3 regions of the Sutcliffiella sp. NPDC057660 genome follow, and region 2 is predicted to be linked to each of the others. Evidence: predicted binding sites of a transcription regulator. Region 2 holds the regulator's gene; each other region holds the start of a gene.
The links. Region 2 encodes LexA, which represses DNA repair genes until DNA is damaged. Its sites were predicted from a motif close to CGAACATATGTTCG; they were not measured.

Region 1 (8,120 bases), on a different contig from region 2:
TCGAACATCGTTTATGCAGCAGGATATATTGCGCTTCCTGCTGCTTCAGCCGCCTTTCCAGAAACTCCTTGAACAAGGCATGGTAGCGATATTGATCAGGGCCCGATGCACTAATAAAAACATGCCTTTCCGCAAGGGTCTTCAGCAGATAGTTCGATCCGTTTATACCAAGGATTTCATCGCACATTTCCCCTGTCATGATATCAAGTATCGAGGTTTGCTCCAAAAACTGCTGCACCATCGGGGTTTGTTTCGTGAAGACCTCTGTCGCCAAATATTTGAACAAATCATCCAATGTACCGGAAGTGGATATCAGGTCATTGTGAAATGACTGCTCCCCCAACCTTTGGCTCAGAAGTCCAATGGCCATCACCCAGCCCTCCGAAAGGGAATAGACCTCCTCCACCTGCTCTTCGGTCACATCCACCATATAGATATCCTGCAATAAAACCTCCACTTCTTCTTTTGAGAATTTTAAATCCTCTTCTGTAAATTCCAATAGTTCATTCTTCACTTTCATTGCGGTGAGTACATCCCAATCCGGACATTCCCTTGTAATCAAAATGAGATGCAGGTTGGAGGATATATGCTGCAGCAGCCAATGGAACCATGTGACAATTTCCGGGTTTCCCTGGACTAAATGAAAATCGTCTATGACAAATATGATCGGTTCTTCAAGATTCAAAAGCTCATTCAGGAACAATGAACATAAATCATGTATTTCCTCATCCCGAATATACCGGTCCATTCTTTCAAGATAAGAGAGTATCTTTTCCCCGAAGCCTTCTCTCTCCCTTCTGAGGGCATGTACCACATAACGCAGAAAAGGAATCAGTTCATCATCGAATGCTGTTGCCGTATACCAATATGTAGGGACATCGAATGTAGGAACAAAGGATGCCAGAATGGTACTCTTCCCATAACCGGGACCAGAATGGACAATGGTCACGCCATGACTGGTAACCGCTTTCATTTTTCTTGCCACTTTTGCACGTCTTAACACATGATCCTTGACGATTGGCGTGGTGAGTTTCGTATGGAGGATTGTGTTTGTATCAGATGAAGACATCATCTTGCCCCCCTAGTTCAGAATATTCCATCTTTTAATTCTATTATAATGGAAAAATGAATGCAGATAGTACTTTTTTCAAGATGTGAAGAGATTTACAACAAAAAAGAGAGAACAGCCTCGGTTTCCAAGATGTCCTCTCTCCAACTATTTAAAAATTGTACCAAATTCATCAGCCGGCCAATAGCGGATATGAACCTTTCCAACAATGTCTTCCATTTTTATAAAGCCGAAATGACGGCTATCGCGGCTGCCCAGACGATTGTCTCCTATAACAAACACATGACCCTTGGGAACCTTTTCTACACCTGTCAGCTCTTCTAGTGTAAAGTCACCGGTGAAATTCCCGCCAAGGATCCGAAGATTATCCGACCGGATAAACGGCTCTAGGACCAGCTCATCATTTACATATAGCATATCTCTCTTATATTCTATTTTATCTCCCGGTAACCCTATTACTCTCTTCACATAGTCTTCCTCGGTATTGTCTTTATGAAACACGACAACATCGAATCGTTCCGGTACGGAAAAAGCATAAACCATTTTATTAACCATGAGGAAGTTCCCTTCTTCTAATGTAGGGTTCATGGAATGACCTTCCACTACATAATTGGAAAAGAACAGGGCACGAATCATAATAACCAAAAGGAAAGAGACAAGCAACCACTTCATCGCTGATTTACGCTGTACGTTTGTATTCTTTTCTTTCAATTCATAACCCCCGAAATTAATCTGTTAGGTCTATTGTACCAATAACCATCTATTATCACAATATACTGAATTCTCGTTTATATTCTTTTTTTATTAGGCTCTTTTCAAAACTATGGTTGTTACTTCACAAGTGAAAAATCGGCATTTGGATTTTTCACCTTTAATTATAGTAACCTCGTGGATTGGTTAGGAAAAGAGCACGATGAAACGTTAAATTCGTGTTTGCAACCTCTACGAAAAGTAACCATTTTTTTAAAGATATCGTTTATTTATCTGCTGAAAGCTGCAGGCGCAATTCTACCTTTTTTCCAATATACCATAAAACAAGCATGATCGTTAAAGCGATCACTGTTTTAATAGGAGCTCGGATAAAAGAAATAATATCATAACCAATATAACTGATCGTAAAAATCATAACCATCTTCCCTGCTAATAGCGCCAGAAAAAATTGATAAAATTTTATTCGTGACAGGCCAGCCACCATATTGATTAAAAAGGATGGAGTGAACGGAAAACATAATAAAAAGAAAATCGGTCCAAATCCATGCCTCTCAATCCAGGACATCGTCTTTCGAATTTTCTCTTTTTCCAGCTGCCTTTGAATCCATTTATTTCTTTTCAGCTTGGTTGCAAAAAAATACACGATGACTGCACCGACCACAGTGCCTGACCAAGAAATCAAAAATCCGAGCCATAAACCGAATGCTGCAGCGTTTGCCATGACAATCACAATCAGCGGCAGAAAAGGTAAAAACGCTTCAAGTACCACCAGTAAAAATCCCGGAAGCGGACCAAATGACTTATAATCCTGAAGCCCTTCCAAAAGGTTATCCATTGTTAGCAGATCTTTAAAGAAATTTATCATATCCATGTAGGTTAACTCCGCTTCTGTCTATATCTATCATCTCTTATTGTACTAGTTATTTCTATATTCACCCATAAAATAACATAAAAACTTTACATTTTTTTATAAAGTATTGAATACCCGATTAATACAAAAAACAACCATCCATTTCACTTTTGGAAATGGATGGTTGTAATAATATCTTCACTGATCAACATGCTGTTGTGTTCTTTTATTTTCCGGCTGCTTCAGCCAGTGCCTTATTCCTTTCCCCGCCAACGGCTCATCGTTGTATCTCGGTATCACATGAAAATGGCTGTGCGGGATGGTTTGATTGGAAGCCTGTCCAACATTCCAGCCTAATGTGAATCCATCAGGTGAGAACTTTTCATCCAGATATTTTTTTGCTTGCTGCAACAGATCATAGGAATCGTTCCATTCCTCCCTTGTCAGCTCAAACGTATTTTTGCGGTGCTTTTTCGGGACAATGACTCCGCAGCCTTCCAGAACGCCCTGTTCTTTATCGTGCTGAAGGAAATAGCACGTTTCGCTTTCCAATACTATGTGTTGATACGGATCGTTCTGCGGGTTACAGAACGGGCAGGTTTTTTCGTCGTTCATGGTTGCCTCCTCTAGGGTATCATTCTTTTTTGTTACTGAGCGCGTTGTGTAAATGCCCAGCGGTGTCCATCCACATCATCAAGCTCGAATTCGATATCCCCCCATGGACGCGTGACAGGTTCGTCGATCGACCTGCTTCCCTCCTGATGGTCGATTGGAACGAGTCCGTTTTCTTTGACCTGTCTGAAATGCTGATGAACATCCTCGACTGCGGCATGGACAGCCGTATCTCCAGGTGTTACCTTTTCGGCTGGATGCAGCATGATAAGTCCGTTACCTAAATGGAACCAATGCATGCCTTCGTATCCGTGCGAGTATTCGAATCCAGCTTTTTCGTACCATTCCTTTGATTTTTCAGTATCCAAGCAAAATAAAACAAGGTGGTCGAGTCCTTTGATCATATGTATATTCCTCCTGGCTTGATTTTTTAGCATCCTTTAAGAATTCTTCGTGATTTTTGAAAGTCCTCTTGGGGATTTGGACAATAATTAGTCCGATTTCCTGTTTGCAGCTTTAAAAAGCTAATGAGATCTTTTTCTGTTAACTCACTTATCGATGGATTTTTTCATATATCAACGGTTTCTGTAGTGATACTACGAAAAAAAAAATTTATATCAACGAATTTTTCGATATTTCAACGAAAAGGGACCAGATATCGAAAAAACTTATTTTTTGACAAAATTCGCATAGCGACGATAGCCGTGACGACTCCACTGGAAACCCCCAAACAGAAATTAAAAAGGGCCCTCCCAACCTTAGGGAAAGGCCCCCTCCTTGTGCTTTCACTCCAAATTGCCTATTACTTCGCACCCTCCAAATATTCCACAAACCAGTTCTTGATATGGTTTAATCGGTGGATTCGGAGTGCCGGGTTGCCGCTTCTGGACAATTCATGGTTAGAATCCGGGAAACGGACGAACTTGGTAGTCTTGCCCTGTTTCTTCAGTGCAATAAACAGCTGCTCGGCCTGTTCGATCGGACAGCGGTAATCTTTTTCACCGTGAAGAATCAAGAGTGGCGTGTTGACATTTGCTACATACTTGATTGGGGAATGGTCCCATAGCTTATCGACTTTGTCCTCCATGTTTCCTTTTACTTCCCACTCGGAGAAATAGTAGCCGATATCACTCACACCGTAGAAGCTCAGCCAGTTGGAGATGGAACGCTGTGTCACTGCCGCCTTGAAACGGTCTGTATGCGCCACCACCCAGTTTGTCATAAAGCCGCCATAGCTGCCGCCGGTTATCCCCAGGTTTTTCTCATCGATATAATCGAATGTTTCCAAGGCATAGTCCATCGCACTCATAACATCGATATAGTCTTTGCCGCCGTAATCGCCACGGACCGCATCGACGAACTCCTGGCCATAGCCATGACTGCCTCGCGGGTTTGTAAATAGGACAACAAAGCCTTGGGAAGTGAGGGTCTGGAACTCATGGAAATATGTGTTGGCGTACATCGCATGAGGGCCGCCGTGAACTTCCAGGATAGTCGGATATTTCTTTCCTTCTTCAAAACCTGCCGGCTTCATGATCCAGCCATGCACGTCCCATCCGTCCGGTGCCTTAAAGCTGATCGGCTCGGCAGCGCTGATTTCCACTTCTTCTTTCCACGCTTTGTTCACATGTGTAAGCTGCTCTCTTTTTTGTGTTCTGAAATCAAGGTAATATAGTTCACCAGGATCAGTTGAGCTGCTGATACCTACAATCGCTTCATGGGAATCTGTCAAGATGGATACCGCATACACATGCTCACCAGGAAGGTGGATTGGGTACATTGCGCCATCAAGGGAACCGTAGTAGATGCCTGTCCCACCCTGGTCACTCAACAGGAAGTAGAATCCATCACTATCCTCCGTCCACATGAGGCCCGGATTCACATTGCCTGAATGGAAGTCGCCAATTGCCACATCTCCCACTTCGATATCCAGATTTTCTGTCAGGCAGTGCAGCACTTCCGTTTCCAGCTGGTACACCCATACACGTGTCAAAGTGGCACTCTGGAACTCTTTTTCATGTCCCAGGAAACCAAGAAACGCACCGTCAGGGGACCAAGTGATGGTAGAAAAGAAACCGTTGCTGTGGGTCACTTTTTTCTTTTCTTTGGACTCCAGATCCATCACGTACACGTCCGTTACAAGCACCTCATCCGGATTTTCCTCCAGGTTCACTACAAAAGCGACTTGCTTGCCGTCCGGGGACCAGACTGGGCTTCCATAATCGCGATCGCCGTGAGTTAACAGGGTAATCTCCTTCGTCTCGAGGTCGAGCACAGCCAAGTGATCGTTTTTCTTGTCCAAAAAGCCTTTTGCATCCGATTTATAACGCAGCTTCTCCACAACCATCGGCTCGGGTTTTTTCTTTTTCTCCTCTGTCTTGGAACCTGCCTTCAGATCTTCCTCCGACTCCAACGCTGTACTGAAGATCAGCTTCGTTCCACATGGGGACCAGACCGGACCTCTTGCACCATTCTTGCAGAAGGTAACCTGCTCGGCTTCCCCTCCGTCCACTGCCATCACATAGATTTGCGCTTTTTCATTGCGCGTGGAAACAAAAGCAAGCTTGGTTCCATCCGGGGACCATCTGGGAGTGGTTGCTCTTCCTTTTCCAAATGTGAAAGGTTTTGCCTTGCCATCCAAGCTTCCTACATAAATGGTGGAAAGATACTCATTATCCTCTTCGCTGATTGTTGTCTGCACATAGGCAAACTTGCGGGAGTGCTTCTCCCACTGTGGATCGGTCAGGGATGTTAATCGATATAAATCGTCCGCTTCTATTTTTCTCTTTGTCATAGGAAACTCTCCCTTATGTATAAATTCATTTTCATTCTATACTGTTTATTTCGACAGCAGAAATAGATACCCTCTATTAAATGAAAAAAAGCTCGAAATTATTCGAACTTAAAAAGTTGCTTGCATAATTTTTATAAATTGGTATAAAATAAATACGAACAGATGTTCTTTTTTTTTAGAAGCAGGAGGATTAATTTATGACTAGACTATCAAAAGAACAAATACACCTCTTTGAGCAAGCCATCTATCTTCCCTTATTGCTGATTGTCCTCGAACGGGATACCGCCATCATCCGGGAAAGCACGTTGAAATTGAAAGAGCCCTATCTTACCTTGATTGACGAGGTCATGAAAAAAGTTCAGCTTCAGCTTAAACAAGTGAAATTGGACATGAAGCAGCAAAAGATGAAACTCCATAAATTAAAACAGGATGAGGCCTTTACGATGTATGCATTTCTATTCAACGGCTATGAGGAACACCACAATTATTTTAATCCAAGGATCCGCAACAAAATCAATGACCTGCTTCACTTTTATCTGGTCAATAAAGAGCAGCGTTAATGAAAAATAGGAAGCGTTTCTGTTTTGTCAGATGTTTTCAAGCATACGTGTAGCCTGTTCTGTTCATTCACCGCAGCATAAAAAACTTCCTTCACATCTGCAATCTTTTGCATTAATAGCTCTTCACGAAGCCAGGCTTCATTCAAGCCTTTATATTGAAGGGCTTCCTTTTGAATGATGCCATCAATAATGACTGGAAACTCGATTGCATTCTGCGCTGGGCTTCCTTTAATATGTTCCACTTTCGCTACTTCCTTATCAGGCTTTAGCTTTACGGACAGGTCACCATTTGCCTCCACTAGGGCAAAATGTACATCCTCTACTCTAAATACATTCTTCTGTCGCAGCATCTGCAAAACATTGTCAATCGAATAGCTTATCTTACGCATATTGTGGATATGGAACTGACCTTCATAAATCACCAGCGTCGGCTCAAATGATAAGTACCCGCCAACTTTTCGGTTCTTTATTTTCCACCAGGCGATAAACTTTTGAAGCAGGGCGATTCCAATGATTGCTCCCACTGTCGGGAGGTGATGTATTTCAGGATCGGCGATATCCGCCCCCACCACAGAACCGAGCGTCAGTATTACGAGAAAATCAAAAACAGGCAACTCGCCAATTGAACGCTTACCCATGAACAAAGTCACCAGCAACATCAGTGGCAGAATGGTGACGATACGCAGCATCACCTTCACCAAATCGAGAATAAGCTCCACAGCAGTCACTCCCTTCCTCCATAGCCTTTTTCAAAAAGAAAATCCTATACACAAAACATGCTTTGTTGTGGTAAACATAAAAAAACATCCCCTAATTTGAAAGAGGATGTTTACCATTACTTTTTTTTGATGATCCGATAGGTTCGGGGAGGAGATGCAATATAATCACGATGCTCCTCAGGTACACCAAATCCTTGAGCCCTTTGCAGCATCCTTGTTCGCAATAGGGCGGCTCTGTGCATTTGGGTTTCAAAGGAACGCAGGGAAATCTGGAATTCCATTTCGGTTTTATTGGTAAAGTGGGCGATTGTAGTGGATAAGGATGTTTTTCTTGTCTTCTCAACATGGTTCAGGGAGATCCAGGTGCATTCGTTTTTTTTGGGAGACATGGTGGGAAAAAAGTACAAGTCACTCATGGGGTCTATTGCAAGTGGGGATTTGTGCGTAACACCCGTCACCATTTTAGTTCCTGACTTTCTGCCTTCCATACTTGCTCCATAGTAGTTACAGCTATCATCGATAATTTTAAGGGGAGGCAGGTCCACGTATATGTCCCCTTCCACTTCCATTATCTTAGAAAACACTTTCCCCTGTTCCTCTATAGGCAATACAGCCATAGTGAAGCGATTGATCTCATATTCTGAAACTAAAGTGACACTATTCTCCATATAATTCACCCTTCCGCTAAAAAATGATTTACCCGGCTCAGAATAGAACGAAAGAACCAGAAATCTGTCTATTTATGTATATTTTTACAAAAGACAACCAAAAAGTAAAGACTTTTTATATTTTTCTAAATATTTTT
Region 2 (8,120 bases):
TAAAATTGTTTTCAAAAATAAAAATATTTTGAAACTAAACCATATATAACACGTAAAAATAAAAGAGGGGGTATCGCTTTGAAAAAAAATTATGAAAAAAAACATTATTTTATGGTAAGTGCAATCGCTTTGTTGGTTTTATCTCCATTAATAATCTGGTTACTTCCGTACATTCTTCAAAGAGCTACTTTGGATATGATTTCTGTCTGGGTTGTAGAAACACCTAGCATTACCTATTGGTATTTTGGGATAGCCTGGTTGTTTTTAATGATAGGCTCCATTGCATCTTACTTTTTTTACAAACAAAAAATCATTATAGTTATAGGTTCCCTGTTTTTGGCAATTGCTTTTATGTATATTGGGTTAAAACCAATTAATGTTATGAATACTGCTGGGTTCACCTTTATTGATGCTCCTTTCGAAGAAGAAATCAAATACAGTTGGGAGGATGTAGAAAAGGTATACTTAGTTATAGATGAAGAAACAAATGAGCAAAGTTTGGAGTTTCATTATAAAGATAATCAGATTTTCGTAGTTGACAACAACAGGGAAGTTCAAAGTTTGCGTTCGATGCTGTTAGAGTTAGAAAAAACGTATGGCTTCTCATTTACAACAAAAGAATAACAAATTATAAAGCAGAGGAAAATACCATTTCCACTGCTTTTTTAGATGAAAAAAACACCGCATTTTGCGGTGCAATTAAGTGTACAAATTATTGCGTAAATAGAGTTTTTGCGATAGGGAAAAGAACCCGTTATTTGTCCCAGCCTCTTTTTTAGTGGATGTTACGATATACACCAATCACTTTACCAAGAATACTCACGTTACGAACAATAATCGGCTCAAGCGTGGAGTTTTCAGGCTGGAGACGGATATAGTCTTTTTCCTTGAAGAAACGTTTTACAGTTGCTTCATCATCCTCAGTCATCGCAACGACAATATCCCCATTATTGGCAGACTGCTGTTGGCGTACAATGACATAGTCACCATCCAGGATTCCTGCTTCGATCATACTGTCTCCCATAACCTCCAGCATGAATACCTGCTCATCTGGTGCTACATAGCGATCAGGCAGCGGGAAGTAGTCTTCGACGTTCTCGATGGCTGTGATAGGTTGGCCAGCAGTTACTTTACCGATGATTGGAACATTGACTGCAGAAATCCTTGGCGTCATTTCGTCTTCCATATCTCTGATCTCAATGGCTCTAGGCTTGGTAGGGTCACGACGGATAAGCCCTTTGCTTTCCAAGCGGGCAAGATGTCCGTGGACTGTGGAGCTCGAAGCAAGTCCTACCGCTTCGCCTATTTCACGAACGGATGGGGGATAGCCTTTATCCTGTACTTCTTTTTTAATGAAATTCAGGATATCTTGTTGCCTTTTTGATAGTTTCATATTCCGCACCTCTATCATTAATATTATGAATAGTATAGCATGTTCTCATCAAAAATACAAACATAAGTTCGAATAATTGACAGGAATATTTGTTCGCCTGATAATAAGTAATCTAGATATTTATAGGGGTGTTTACGATGAAGGGCATCATCTATTGCCGAGTGAGTACAAAGAAAGAGACACAGGAAACGTCACTGGTAAGACAAAAGGAAGAGCTGCTCATGTTGGCCGGGCAGCACCAAATTGAAATTGTAGAAGTGATAGAAGAGCAGGCGAGCGGTTTCGATCTGGATAGGGAAGGGGTTTTCCGAATCATCGAAATCACGTCCAACCAGGAAATTGATGTCGTCCTCATACAGGATGAAACTCGCTTGGGACGCGGAAATGCCAAGATAGCATTCTTGCATTGGCTGAGAAAGCATAAGGTGAAGATATTCACCATTACAGACAATGGAGAAGTGTCGCTGTCGGATTCAGATTCCATGGTCTTGGATATTGTAGGGATTGTGGAGGAATATCAACGGAAATTACATAACCTCAAAATCAAAAGAGGGATGCAGCGGGCAGTCAGGAATGGATATGATCCATCCAAGAACCTTTCCAACCTCCATGCAAGCCCGGGCCGAGAAAAAATTGATATTCCCGTGGAGGAAATCGCAAGGCTCCGTAACAACAAGCTGACCTTCCATGAGATTGCAGCTACACTAAGAGGGCTTGGGTATGATGTCTCCAAGGCGACTGTCCATAGGCGCTATAAGGAGTATATTGATGAGAAGGACGGCGGTTTGCTTGTAAAAAAAGATTCCCTCTAGTAAGATTAAAGCATGTGTTTACTAGGATGAAAGAAGGGTTTTACATGCTATCAAAAGAAAAAATCGCAAGAATTAATGCATTATCAAAGAAATCCAAAGCAGAAGGTCTTTCAATGGAAGAAGCTGCTGAGCAAAAAAAGCTTCGTGAAGAATATATCAAGACTTTTCGTGCTTCCATGGATAACACGCTGCAATCCGTGACCATTGTAGATCCGGAGGGCAATGATGTTACACCAGAGAAGCTAAAGGAAACAAAAAAGAATTTAAAGCATTAATCGCTTTTTTTCAGAACATTGGAACATACTATTTATGATAAAATATAATTTTTCCAATAAAAAATCAGATAAAAAGAAAGGATGGAATTGATGACACACAATATAGATCAACTTTCCATTAACACAATTCGTACATTATCTATCGATGCAATCGAAAAAGCGAACTCTGGCCACCCTGGTATGCCGATGGGGGCTGCTCCTATGGGCTATTCCCTTTGGACAAAATTCATGAACCATAACCCAAACAATCCCAACTGGTTCAACAGAGACCGTTTTGTATTATCTGCTGGTCATGGCTCCATGCTGTTATACAGCCTATTGCACTTAGGCGGATATGATCTATCCATGGATGACTTGAAGGAGTTCCGTCAATGGGGCAGCAAAACTCCAGGACATCCTGAATTCGGCCACACTGCAGGTGTAGATGCAACGACTGGTCCACTTGGACAGGGTATTGCAATGGGTGTGGGAATGGCAATGGCCGAACGTCATCTTGCAGCAACTTATAATAAAGAAGATATGGAATTGGTCAATCATTTTACATACAGCATTTGTGGAGACGGCGATTTGATGGAAGGTGTCTCTGGTGAGGCAGCATCCCTTGCTTCCCACTTGAAGCTGGGACGTTTTATCGTTCTTTATGATTCCAATGATATCTCTCTTGACGGTGATCTCGACCGTTCCTTCTCTGAAAGCGTAGAACTGCGTTTCAAAGGGTATGGCTGGCAGGTCATCCGTGTTGAGGACGGAAATAACCTGGAAGAGATTGCGGCGGCAGTGGAAGAAGCGAAGAGCGACCTTAATCGACCTACACTGATTGAAGTGAAAACGACTATTGGATTTGGTTCCCCGAATCTTTCCGGTAAGTCTGATGTTCACGGAGCACCACTTGGAGCCGATGAAATGAAGCTAACAAAAGAAGCATACAAATGGACGTTTGAACAAGATTTCCATGTTCCGGAAGAAGTATATGCGCATTTCCGTGAAACGGTAGCTGAAAAAGGGCAACAGGCTGAAGAGGCTTGGAATGAACTATTTGATGCGTACAAAGCGAAATATCCTGAATTGGGTCAGCAGCTTGAAGCGGCAATCAATGGCGAATTGCCTGAAGGCTGGGATTCTGAGATTCCAGTTTATGAAGATGGGAAAAGCTTGGCATCCCGTGCTTCCTCCGGTGAAGTGCTGAATGCAATCGCTAAAAAAGTTCCTTATTTCTTTGGAGGTTCTGCGGACCTTGCAGGCTCCAATAAAACGAATATTAAAAACGAAGCGGACTTCACTCCGGAAGATTACAGCGGACGAAACATCTGGTTCGGAGTACGTGAATTCGGAATGGGTGCGGCGTTAAACGGTATGGCATTGCATGGTGGACTAAAAGTATACGGTGGAACTTTCTTCGTATTCTCCGATTACCTGCGTCCAGCTATTCGCTTGGCTGCACTTCAACAGCTGCCTGTAACATATGTATTTACACATGACAGTATTGCGGTTGGAGAAGATGGGCCTACACATGAGCCGATCGAGCAACTGCCATCCTTGCGTGCTATGCCGAACCTTTCCGTGATTCGCCCGGCAGACGGTAACGAAACTGCGGCTGCTTGGAAAGTGGCATTGGAATCAGAGAAAACACCTACTGCTCTTGTATTGACTCGTCAAAATCTTCCTACGATCAAGGGAACAAGCGAGACGGCATTAGAAGGCGTGAAAAAAGGTGCATACGTGATTTCCAAAGCACAAAAGGAAACTCCGGATGCATTATTACTTGCAACCGGCTCTGAAGTCGGATTGGCTGTAGAAGCTCAAGCTGCACTTCAACAGGAAGGCATCGATGTTTCAGTTGTAAGTATGCCATCATGGGACCGTTTCGAACAGCAATCCAAGGAGTACAAAAACTCCGTATTGCCAAAAGATGTGAAAAAACGTCTTGGAATCGAAATGGCAACTCCACTAGGATGGGAGCGCTACACAGGAGATGAAGGGGATATCCTCGCAATCAACACGTTCGGTGCTTCTGCTCCTGGAGAAAGAATCATGAAGGAATATGGCTTCACTACTGAGAACGTAGTTGCTAGAGTGAAGGCGCTATTGGATAACTAATATATTTGAAAAGAGCCATGCATACGTGCATGGCTCTTTTGTATATTCAGCGGAAAGGCAATGTCACTCTATACGCTATTAGAAAAAATAATTCACGAAAGAAAAATGGAATTTTGGTCTTATAGGTCTTATATGCGGAGGTTTGTGTTGGAGATGATCTAACATCCATTCCGAAGTCCTCGGCTATCATAGTAGTTCGTTTCATATGCAAGGGGTCGCTGACCAAAATAAACGTGTTAAGTTTATTAGCCTCTGCCACTTCCAAAGCATAGAGTAAGTTTTCTTCTGTAATTTTTGAATTTACCTCTATAAGAATATCCCCGGATGCAACCTTTTTACTGTTAGCATACTCTTTTGCTGCTTCCGATTCTGTAAGGCTGTCCTCCCTGCTTTTTCCACCTGTAAAAATTATCTTCTCAACGTACTCATTTTCATACAGCCATATAGCATGGTTCACTCTTTCTCTGAGAACTGGAGAAGGAGTTCCGTTGTAGACGGCAGCCCCAAGTACGATAGCGGCATCCGATTTCTCCAACTCATTCATTTTGCTGAAAGACCATATATTGTATCCGTTATAAAAAACAAAAAGTAAACAAACAATTAATAATAATTTTATTGCTCCTCGTATTTTCATAAAATGTGTCCTTTTATTTGTTATTTACCTAAAATTGTATCATGATAATGGAGTTTATTGTTCAGAATTGATGCTTTCGACAAGTTCCAACAAAAATAGTCAATAGTCGCGCCATCAACAGACAAATCTTTCCTCTATCATTCCTTATAATAATATAAAAGAGGATGTTAGGAGGGTTTTGTTTGCGCCATTATATGATCTATCTCATAGAGGAAGAAATTGCGAAGCATTATGCGGGCAATGAATTGAAATTATTTCAGCTCTTTCAGCAGTATGAACAAGTGGATCAACTTCAAGATGTAGTGAAGCAGCAGGTCGATTACATCACCATCCCCATACCGACCTTCCCCCTCCAGCAGGCATTAGAAACTTCCATGAAACAAATAGAAGGTTACCAGTCGCAATCCTATCAGCACAAAATAGAAAAAAGAGAATCAATAGCTAAATTGTCGATTTTTGAAAAATATTTGAAGCTGTCCTCCTCTGGGTCTTTTGAAGCAGAGGCGATCTTTTTTGAAGTTATTAGAAAACAGGCACCATACTTCCTCGCTATCGATACCAAATCTGGTCGGTTTGGCTGGTTGCAGCCGATAAAACAGAGAAAATATGTCTAGGGTATAGAGAAAATTAGCGGAAAATGTTGTATAATGATAGTTGGTTTAGTACACTACATTGGTAGACATAGTTTAGAGGAGGAAATGTTAGATGCAACCTTGGATTTGGATTTTGCTTATTGTTCTGGCTTTGATTGCTGGAGTTGCACTAGGATTTTTCATCGCTCGTAAGTACATGATGACTTACCTGAAGAAAAACCCGCCGATTAATGAGCAAATGCTTCGCGTGATGATGATGCAAATGGGAATGAAACCATCCCAAAAGAAAATCAACCAAATGATGAAAGCAATGAGCAACCAACAAATGAAATAAACGATAGGGCACTCAGTCAAATGAGTGCTTTTTCTTTTGGCTAATTTAATGAAATAATCTTCCTAAATATTAGAATTTTTGCTAAACTATCTAAGTTGATTACATAGATAAGTAAGAATGTTAACGGGGGAGTACGATGAGTATATTTAAAGATTTATGGTGGTTTTTCAAACTGGAAAAGAAGTCCTATATACCAGGTGTATTCATGCTGGCCCTTGTTGCCCTGTTGGAGCTCGTCCCTCCACGAATCGTCGGTATGACGGTCGATCATATCGCTGAAGGGGAACTGACAAAGGACCTGATTTTGCAGTTGATGCTTATCCTATTAGGGACTGCAATCATTGTATATTTTTTAAGGTACTTATGGAGAATCATGATCTTTGGTCCTTCAGTCAGGTTGGCAAGGTTATTGCGCAACAATTTGTATGAACACTTTACAAAAATGTCACCGAGTTTCTACCAAAGACGAAGAGTGGGAGATCTGATGGCTCACTCCACAAATGACCTGCAGGCAATTCAGCAGACTGCAGGGGCCGGAGTTCTGACATTGGTCGACTCCTTCATGACAGGTGGATTCGTGCTGATTGCCATGGCCACAACCATCAGTTGGAAGCTTACTCTTATCTGTCTGATACCCTTACCTTTCATGGCGATTTCCACTAACTACTACGGAACGCTGCTGCATCGAACCTTCCATAAAGCTCAAGCAGCATTTTCTTCACTGAATGATAAGGTGCAGGAGAGCGTAAATGGTATAAAAGTCATTAAAACGTTCGGACAGGAAAAAGAGGATATCGAGGAGTTTGAAAAGCAGGCTGAAGATGTTGTTAAGAAAAATGTAACGGTAGCGAAAATTGATTCGTTGTTTGATCCGACGATCGGGTTGATTATCGGGATATCCTTTTTCCTGGCTATGGCTTTCGGTTCAAAATACGTCCTGCAAGGGGAACTGACAATTGGGGAGCTTATTGCCTTCACTACCTATCTTGGTTTGTTGATCTGGCCAATGCTTGCGTTTGGTTGGCTATTCAACATCGTGGAGCGGGGACGGGCATCCTATGATAGAGTTTCTTCGCTGTTAAAGGAAGAGGTAGATATATTGGATGGAACTGATCCCAACACGAAAGTTCCTTCAGGCGATATCATTTTTAATGTCAATACATTCACATATCCTAATGAACCGGAGCCGCTCCTGACGGGGATTCACTTTACACTTAAACAGGGGGAGACGCTTGGTGTTGTCGGTAAAACCGGTAGCGGAAAAACTTCTCTGTTAAAAGTGTTAATCCGGGAATTCAATGGTGTGGAAGGAGACATTACGATAGGAGGACACTCTTCTTATAGCTTTTCTCTTGAAGCTTTAAGGAAGGCTATTGGCTATGTACCTCAGGATCATTTCCTGTTTTCTGCAACAATTGCGGATAATATCGCTTTTGCCGTTCCGGAAGCATCCTTTGAAGAAATTATACATGCTGCAAAACTGGCAAACATTCATGAGGACATTATTCAGTTCACCGACGGCTATCAAACAATGGTGGGTGAGCGAGGAGTATCATTATCCGGAGGGCAAAAGCAGCGGCTGTCCATAGCGAGGGCGCTATTGATGGATCCTGAAATTCTCCTACTGGATGACTCCCTATCTGCGGTGGATGCCAAAACAGAAGAGAGCATCCTACACGCATTAAAAGAAAATCGTCAAGGGAAAACAACCATTATCACTTCACATCGATTATCTGCAATCGGCCATGCACATCTGATCTTGGTCATGCATGATGGAAGAATTGTCCAAACGGGGACGCATTTAGAGTTGATGGAGGAAGAAGGTTGGTATCGAGATATGTACCACCGACAGGCATTGGAATCCCTAGTGGAGCATGGGGGCTAAAAGATGAACAATCAAACCTTAACAGCTAAACAGCAGAGAATCGTACTTAAAAGACTATTATCCTATACTAAACCGCATACGAAGCAGTTTATTTTTG
Region 3 (8,120 bases), on a different contig from region 2:
TATAATAAAATACAATCTTACTTGTATCGTAACCCCATATGAGGGAATAGCTTAGCCTCTGAATAGATGTAAATATCGCAGTTATGCTCTTGGCACGATAAATAGCTCTTTGGTGGTCTGAAACATCAACATCATTGAAATGAGGTGAACCAAGATAATACTTCGAATTACCTGCATATAATTCTAGCTCAAAAACATAAATGTGTGATGAAAAGTCCCGAGTTGCTAGCTCTGCTGCTGGTCCCGGAGTTGTTATAGGAAAAAGCCACATATCCAATATCTCCTTTATTAATAATCTTAATATTAAATAACTTAGGGAATTAATGTTTATTCCTAAACCAATACTTATCCTTTATATAATTATAAAAGGGAGACTAATCAAGCAATATCTTCAAAAAGTATTCTTCCAATTGAGTGTTATTCAAAGTAAAGTCTATTGGTTTAGCTCGATATAATTGTCTCATAATATCATCTAAAAACTTGGAGTGTTTTTTGAGTTCATCTTCAATAACATTAACAGCTTGTCCATGGGTTAGCCTGGACCTTATTCCGTAAGCTTTTTTAATACTTTTAAAATACTCTATTTTTTGTTCTAGACTTGTTCCAAGGACTGCGGCTGCCCTTTCAGCAATTTTATGAGTAACTTCAGTATTATCTGTGGTAAATAAACATTCAAGAGCATTACAATAATTAAAGATTTTTAATGGAAGTATTGTCTGATTTCTGGCTATACTCACAAAGACCTGAGATCGTTCTATTCTAGTAAGCTCTTTTCCTAAAGGGTTTGCTTGAGGATATCTGCCCCCGTCTATTAACATATTAAATTCAAATGGAGTGATATCTTTATAAATCTCTACCGCTTCTAATATATGTTCTCTTGAAAATGTACTGGTAACATGAAAACCTTCACTTGTTGAAGGTATAGCAGATAGTGAGGATTTTTGAAGTTTACCATCTTTAGGGTTATCAGAATTATGTAGATAAATAAAACCATCTCTTACATAAGAACTGTGATCTTCCACTTCCCAAAGAGTCTCCAAAAAAGCTGAAACGTTCCTTAAGTATAGAAAACAGTAATTTTGATAGTTATCCTGTTTACCGTATTGTTCATATAAATTTTCAATTTCACCCTCAGCATAAATATAAGTAGAATCTTTTAATTCATGGTATCCAACAGCCCCCACATACTCATATATATCAGTCGATGTAAATAATTGTTCAATAAAGGTATTACTATTTGAAAGTCTCATATTGTCTTTTATTTGTATTCCTCTGTTTAAAGAACTACTTACATTGAAGAAATGTATTGGGATTAGAATGGTATATTTCATAAAAATTCACTCCTTGCTTTCTATTTTAGGATTTTAACTTTTTCGACAACAGGTCTTCAAAGTACTCTTCAAGAGTATATTTACCTTTATATATATTCTCAAAAGCATTGTTTACAAAGTCTACTTCATAAAGTATTTCAATTATCCAATTTGGTGAATTAAAGTCTTTAGGCAATAAATCCTCAAATATAAAAGATTGAATTGACTCATGTTTATCTATTTTTGTCCATTTGTGCTGTTCTTCATGATAAACTATCCATTTAGAAAACAAGTATTCTATCAATTCCATCTCGCTGCTGGCATTTTCATCAAGATCATCAAAAAACCATTCATCTGGCAAGGCGACTATCTTAAATCCTAAATTATTCATCCGTTCTTTTGCTTCGTGCAACAAGCTATTACTCTCTTTTATAGACTTAATAAGTTGGTCTCTCATTTAACTCGCCTACCATTTCACTTTTGACTATTTAGCATCATCATAATCTTTTAAAGCACATTCCTCTGAACAGAACATAGAACATTGATTTTTTCCTCCAACAAAGTAGGGGAGGTTACTTTTAGATGACCACTTTTCATTACAAAAATGACACTTAAAAGACCACGTTCCTTTTTTAGAATTAGGATAACGTTCACATAAGGAATGTAACCTTATATACTCACTTTGGGTTAAGTTTAAGTATTTTTTACCTCGGATAACATATTCCATTCTATAATGTCCTCCATATCGTAATTAAGAGGTTGTCCATGTTGGTAATTTTATTATATTTTACCTTCGCCTTGACTACCTATTATTGGGAAAACTTATATTTATGTGTAAATTATACCATATAGAATTCAAAAGATAAACTGTTCGTTAAATTAGAGTTTCACGCAAACATATAAAAGAAGAGATTAATTCTTATACCCTCTCCTTTGTTCGTACAAAGACACCAAACTCTAAACTATTTAGACAAGAATCACTAAACCGATATATTTTTTTGTGCGTTTTCTTTAATAACAAACTCCAAAAACGAAAAGCTGGTAAGACAGACGGTTTATATTTTTTTGCCCTTTTACAATATTTAGAATAAATTTATAAACAGGAGATTCAAGGAATCGGTCTATAAAAGTCTAGACTTACTTTCAAACACAATGTATCCATATACTTTGAAGCCAGAATATAACTTACTTTCAATATTATTTTTTGAGGGTTTAAGGGTAATTTCAGAGTATAACTTAGTTTCAAGAAAACCTTCCTTGTTTCAAGTAATTGTAAATTTGTATTTTTTTAGATAGCTAGGTTCCATTAAACAAGTGAGATAACTAAGATGAAAATGCTGTTAGGTTTATTATGAATTTAAAAAATTCTTTTCTTTTTTATTCCAAATATCAACAAAAGGGCTATTGATATAAAGAAAGAAATTATTACTATAGTTAATATTACCCAATTAATTTTAAATTGTAAGACTAAAGCCAGTATAGAAACTAGATTAATTATTATTATTGGTACACTTCTCCATTTCAACCTATTAGTTACTAACAATTCAAGAAAAATTATTATCATAAACAACATTATAACTATTGCACTTACACGCAAAGTGCTTAAATTAGCATTACTGCCGCTAAACCAAATGAGCATAAAGAATGTTCCCACATACAAAGTAAAAACAGGCATAACAATTGAATAAGAAAGGACCTGAAACTTTTTAACAAAATATAAAGTTCCTTCTAATGGTAACTTTATATGTTTCCATTCTTTATTATCATTTTTTATGCTTTTAACTTCATTTAATATCTTATTCTTTATACTAGTCATTTTCTCTTGTTCACTTTTTAAAACATCCTCTAATTCTTTGAGAATTTCATTCATAAGAATTACATTCATATAAGGAAGACTCTCGTAAACAGAAGAAAAAAAATCATTGGGCTTTTCATTATAATAGGCTTTTAATAATTTGCTATAATGTGTCATAGATTGCTCAGTTACATGGATGGTTTTATCAACTTTTCTCTGATATTGTTCTTTAAATTCTTTATATAACCATATGAATAAAGCAGTTAATATTAACCATGCAGTGACCTCCATAGGGGTCATGTTAGTTCCTTGAATTATGTGATCAAAAATACTTTTTACACTCATTAAAATACTCCATTATACATTTTTAGTAGAGGATATATATCCGATTGTATGGTCGTTAAACTGTACCAGTAGCTACTGTTGTTCGTACATTTTATATTATACACGAAGTTAAATTGCGAGTATGAACTGCCTCCTTCCGTCGTAAATTATATTTGACGAGCGACACAAAAGTCTTTGTGAATTGTTTAATGGTTTATTTGTTCTATTATAATGACACAAAACTCCTTAATATTTAGGAGTTTTGTGTCATTCAATTAAAGCGCCCGATAGTTGAAGATCGCATTCAGTTTGACTCTACTACCTTAATTTACAACCAGATAAGTTTTTATTGTATTGCTTTTGGGAGGTACAAGAAGACTATTACAAAACACCACGCCCGCAATTAGATCAGGGGCAAATTGAAGAAATGGAACAGCTAATTTTAGAAAGCTTTGAAAACCAAGTTTTGTTAGAAATAATGACTTTGAAAAATGGGTTCATTACATCAAGAATTGGGACCGTTACAAAGGTTGATCCAATAAATAAAAAAGTCATTGTCAAAGATGAACACAACTCTATATTAACGATAGATTTTTTCACTATCACAAGCGCAATAACTAAATAGACTCCATCTTGAAATTAATAACAGGCTTAAGCCTGAAAATCGTCTTTAGAATAAGACAACAAAAAACCAGTATCCCGAAAAAGGTACTGGTTCTTTTAATCATGCTTGAGAAACGTTCTGTGACGAAATTAGCAAGCGTCTTAATGCATACAGCTTCATTCGATGTTAAAAACAAACGTCTAAGTTTTGATAACCTGATCCCAAACTTCATTGATCTTGGTTATCCGCTGAACTGGATTCTGTATCTAAGTTCATTTATGCTATGATTAATTTCATCGAATTTAGACCCCCGTAGTCTCATATTTGTATATCTTATATATTTCTAATTTACATAATGCTTCATATTTTCTATAACTATAGTTATTCTTCATTGTTTTTTTCTGAAGGAACTAATACTGGAACATTAACGTCTTGTTTTGTCGCCGTTTGCTGGTTCTGTGCCTAGGAGGAGTAATTAACGCTTCTTAAATATATTGTTATTCCGCCATATCCTTTTTTGATAAAGTAAAGTCCAACTACATACCTTTGCAGTTGGACTTTACTAAATAAAAACTCTATTTATCTCAACTCGTCATCTAAAGGGACAATAATTTCATCTAATGTCTTTCTCCATTGACGCTTCATTTCTGGTCCGTATTTGAACGGCACTGCCTCCGGATGTACGACTTTATATTTATTGAAGTCTTTGCTGTCGATGATTCCCCCGATATTTGGAATTGGATCGGTTCCTATCTGATATTGAACTGCAGAGGCATGCAGCTCTCGCTCTTCCACAAACCAAGCATTCGCAAAATCTTCAATAGCTTGATTGTAGGAATGCGTAAAGTAACGACGTTTCACGACAAAAACATCTTCCTCTGAATCTATTTCTTTGTTATCGATAGCGTTTAAAATGGATCGGTAGACCTCTTTAACTACTTCTGATTTTTTTAACTTTTGAAGTGCTTTTTCAATTTCATTTCGGATATTCTGATTATTTGCGGAATACGTCCCCAATAATTGGTCGATATAGGTTGAATCAATGTCGTAGAGTTTAATCGCATTTTCTCCATAGAACTCAATGCCTGAGAAATCAGGGCTCGGTCCATCACCGTCTTCTTCATCTACCAACGATCCCTTTACGGTATTGTACACACCGATATATTCCTCTAAAGTCCTCACCTGTTCTTGAAGGACTCTTGATTTCTCCATGTCATCATTGTAGTCATCATACGTAACTAGAGCCTCAAAGGCATTATTTAGCTCTTGGAAAGCTTTTACGAACTCGATTCGGTCTTCGAGAGAAGAATGTTCGTTAATGTCTGTAGGATTTGGAACCAAAGTATGCAGTGACTTGTGAGCTTTTTTGAAGCGTTTTTTTGATTCGTCATACGTCGGATAAACAAGTTGGGAATCATCGTTTTCGTTCGAGTATAATTTCGTCGCATCCTTTACATTCTGCTCCATCGTTGAAGGTTTACGGAATGTTACAATCAAACCCTTAGTCTTTCCGGGATACGTTCGATTGGTTCGAGAAAAGGCTTGAATCAAATTGGCATAACTTAGGTTTCTGTCCACGAATAATGTTTGAATCGTTGGTGCATCAAATCCTGTCAACAATCGATCTACGACAATCACTAGATCAATTTGTTTCCCAAATTCTTTAAATTCTGCTCTTTTACGGGCTAATCGATTGTTGATATCCCCATTAAACCGTTCAATATCTTCAATCGACCAAGCTGTTTGATAATAATTGTTATACTCTTTTATAATTCCTTTCATTTCCTCTTGGAATTGTTTAGAGTTTTCTTCATTTTCTTGTACCGAATAGGTAATCGCGATTCTTGGGAAATCGGGATCTTCAATCGTACGACCTTTCCGGATTGGATGTCCCGCAAATTCGGTTGTTAACCATTCAGGATCTTTCGTCATCTCTTTAATAGCATGATAATATCGTTTCGCCATATCAATCGAACTAGTTGTTAAAATGGCAGACTTTTGAGGACGGCCATTTTTAAAATCAAATTTGGTGTAGGCGTTATCTGGTCGAAAGATCTTATGTATGACCTTTTGAATATGTTCCTCACTTTCGTATGAAGAGTTCGGAATATAAGTTTCCTTCTCTATTCCATCCATCTTATCGATTAACTCGTTCAGTTCATCATCAGTGTTTTCTGCGTTTTTTTCATTCTGACGCAGTTGATTAAAAATAGAGTTATATAATGAGGTTGGTTCAATCGTATCTTCGTGTTCTACTTGAAACCCTAAAACTGATCCATCCTCTAACGCATTCTTAATGGTATAGGTATGAAGAATATCCCCATACTGATCACGCGTGGTCCGTGCCAATTGACCTTTCGCTTGTTTTTTATTTTCATTAAATATCGGAGTACCTGTAAAACCGAACCATGTAGAGTTTGGAAAGAATCCCTTGATGGCTTCCATTCCTTCTGCACTTAACGCACGGTGACATTCATCCACGACAAAAACAATATGCTGACCGATCAGTTTCTTAAAACGCTGAGTGCCACTTTTTTCTTCTTGTTTTTGAGCAATTCGCAAAGCGGATTCTAATTTTTGGCGTGTGGTAATAATGACAGTATTCGAATTCGTATCAGATAGTAGAGTCTCACTTAACTTTTTTGCACTCTTAGTACCTACAATCAAGCTATTAGACTTGGCATTACCTGAAGAAATACCGGTATTAAACTCTGAAGCAAAATTGGTGAATTCGGTCGTAGTTTGATTGTCCAAGTCTTTTCGGTCAATGATCATAATTGTACGATCTACACCGGGTTTACGAGCTAATAACTTCGTAGAAACAAAACTTGTTAACGTTTTTCCTGAACCTGTCGCATGCCATACGAATCCAGATTCGCGTTTCATAGCAGAAGTAAACAAAGCCTCGATCGCATGAATTTGATACGGATGTAATACCATCAAGGCTTTATTGTCCTGATCTTCACTAACAATCGTATAATTGGCAATCAAACGGTGTGCATCTGGGATATTCAAGACTTGTTTCACAAATTCATAGAGATTTTCTACTTTTCGGTTATCGGTGGTACGCCAGCTAAAAACAAATTTCTTATGCATGTCTTTTGGCATCGCATTAGCAAAATACCGCGTCGTTTGTTCGTTCGAAATGACAAATAGCTGAAGTGTAGAAAAGATGTTGTTTCGAAACATCCCTTCCTCTGCGTATTTCTTGATTTGATTGTAGGCTTGGAATACGCCGTCTTTGGCGTTTACCTGTTTTAATTCAATTTGAACGATTGGCAGCCCATTAATCAAGAGTGTCACGTCAAATCGGCGATCACGGCCGTCACCATCTACCTTTTGTTTGGCAATCTGGTGCACCACTTCGTATGTAGAGATTCCGCCCCCGATATCTTGGTTGGAATACAAAATCAGCGACATCGATCCTAAAGATACATCATCACGTTCTATCGTAATCCGAGCAATTCCGTTTTCTCCTTTGAGCCATCTAGCCGCATCGAAGGGTGTCTTTGTTTTCGAGAGTAATTCTGTTTTGATTGAATCAAACTCCTTATCAGAAATGGGGTGTTCCCCAATTTCTGATAAGTTATTCTGAGTGATTTTTTGACGCAAGTTCTTCCAAAGATCTTCTTCAGACTTTAAATCCGGACGATAATTCCACTGATTATGCCCTTCCCCTAGCACTTCAATTAAACGACGTTCCACTTCAATTTCTTCATTATGTGCGATCTTGGTCACGTTACTCCCTCTTTTCTATCTAATTACACAAACATCTTTTGTAGAAAAGCTTTTTTCGTTTCTTTTAAAGCATCTAACTCACTTTGATGGAAATCCAGAATGTCGTCTAATTGTTTGAAGAAGTTACCTATTTTGATTTGTTCTTCTTTATTTGGTGCTATTACAGAATAATTCGCATATTCCTGAGCATTTACACCTGGTTGTCCGGATCGTTGAGAAGTTACTTTAATAAATTCACGATATTTTGAAGTAAGTGTATTTTGGAAAATAAATCTAGAATCATATTCAGATTTAATTCTTGCACGAATTAAAAACCCTGCATAATACACTTTTCCATCTTTTTTATCAT

Region 1: a site for LexA is predicted at 6,192-6,205, ahead of ACFVAD_RS04765 (YhjD family protein). Genes of this name have one in related genera too.
Region 3: a site for LexA is predicted at 3,492-3,505, ahead of ACFVAD_RS19110 (YolD-like family protein). Genes of this name have one in related genera too.

Annotation. Positions count from the first base shown of each region.
Region 1 covers NZ_JBHVHV010000004.1:14,118-22,237, forward strand. The annotation lists gene ACFVAD_RS04735 (winged helix-turn-helix domain-containing protein) at 1-1,072, opposite strand, end outside; gene lepB (signal peptidase I) at 1,217-1,741, opposite strand; gene ACFVAD_RS04745 (TVP38/TMEM64 family protein) at 2,046-2,645, opposite strand; gene ACFVAD_RS04750 (HIT family protein) at 2,829-3,245, opposite strand; gene ACFVAD_RS04755 (VOC family protein) at 3,278-3,646, opposite strand; gene ACFVAD_RS04760 (S9 family peptidase) at 4,045-6,036, opposite strand; gene ACFVAD_RS04765 (YhjD family protein) at 6,234-6,596, shown strand; gene ACFVAD_RS04770 (DUF421 domain-containing protein) at 6,593-7,324, opposite strand; gene ACFVAD_RS04775 (competence protein ComK) at 7,432-7,983, opposite strand.
Region 2 covers NZ_JBHVHV010000005.1:75,300-83,419, reverse strand. The annotation lists gene ACFVAD_RS06605 (hypothetical protein) at 79-624, shown strand; gene lexA (transcriptional repressor LexA) at 776-1,393, opposite strand; gene ACFVAD_RS06595 (YneB family resolvase-like protein) at 1,531-2,205, shown strand; gene ACFVAD_RS06590 (DUF896 domain-containing protein) at 2,250-2,480, shown strand; gene tkt (transketolase) at 2,571-4,577, shown strand; gene ACFVAD_RS06580 (YdcF family protein) at 4,624-5,121, opposite strand; gene sirA (sporulation inhibitor of replication protein SirA) at 5,394-5,825, shown strand; gene ACFVAD_RS06570 (YneF family protein) at 5,917-6,138, shown strand; gene ACFVAD_RS06565 (ABC transporter transmembrane domain-containing protein) at 6,275-8,023, shown strand; gene ACFVAD_RS06560 (ABC transporter ATP-binding protein) at 8,027-8,120, shown strand, end outside.
Region 3 covers NZ_JBHVHV010000017.1:98,200-106,319, forward strand. The annotation lists gene ACFVAD_RS19085 (hypothetical protein) at 1-271, opposite strand, end outside; gene ACFVAD_RS19090 (hypothetical protein) at 375-1,331, opposite strand; gene ACFVAD_RS19095 (hypothetical protein) at 1,357-1,767, opposite strand; gene ACFVAD_RS19100 (hypothetical protein) at 1,795-2,037, opposite strand; gene ACFVAD_RS19105 (hypothetical protein) at 2,668-3,450, opposite strand; gene ACFVAD_RS19110 (YolD-like family protein) at 3,779-4,054, shown strand; gene ACFVAD_RS19115 (type I restriction endonuclease subunit R) at 4,613-7,771, opposite strand; gene ACFVAD_RS19120 (restriction endonuclease subunit S) at 7,795-8,120, opposite strand, start outside.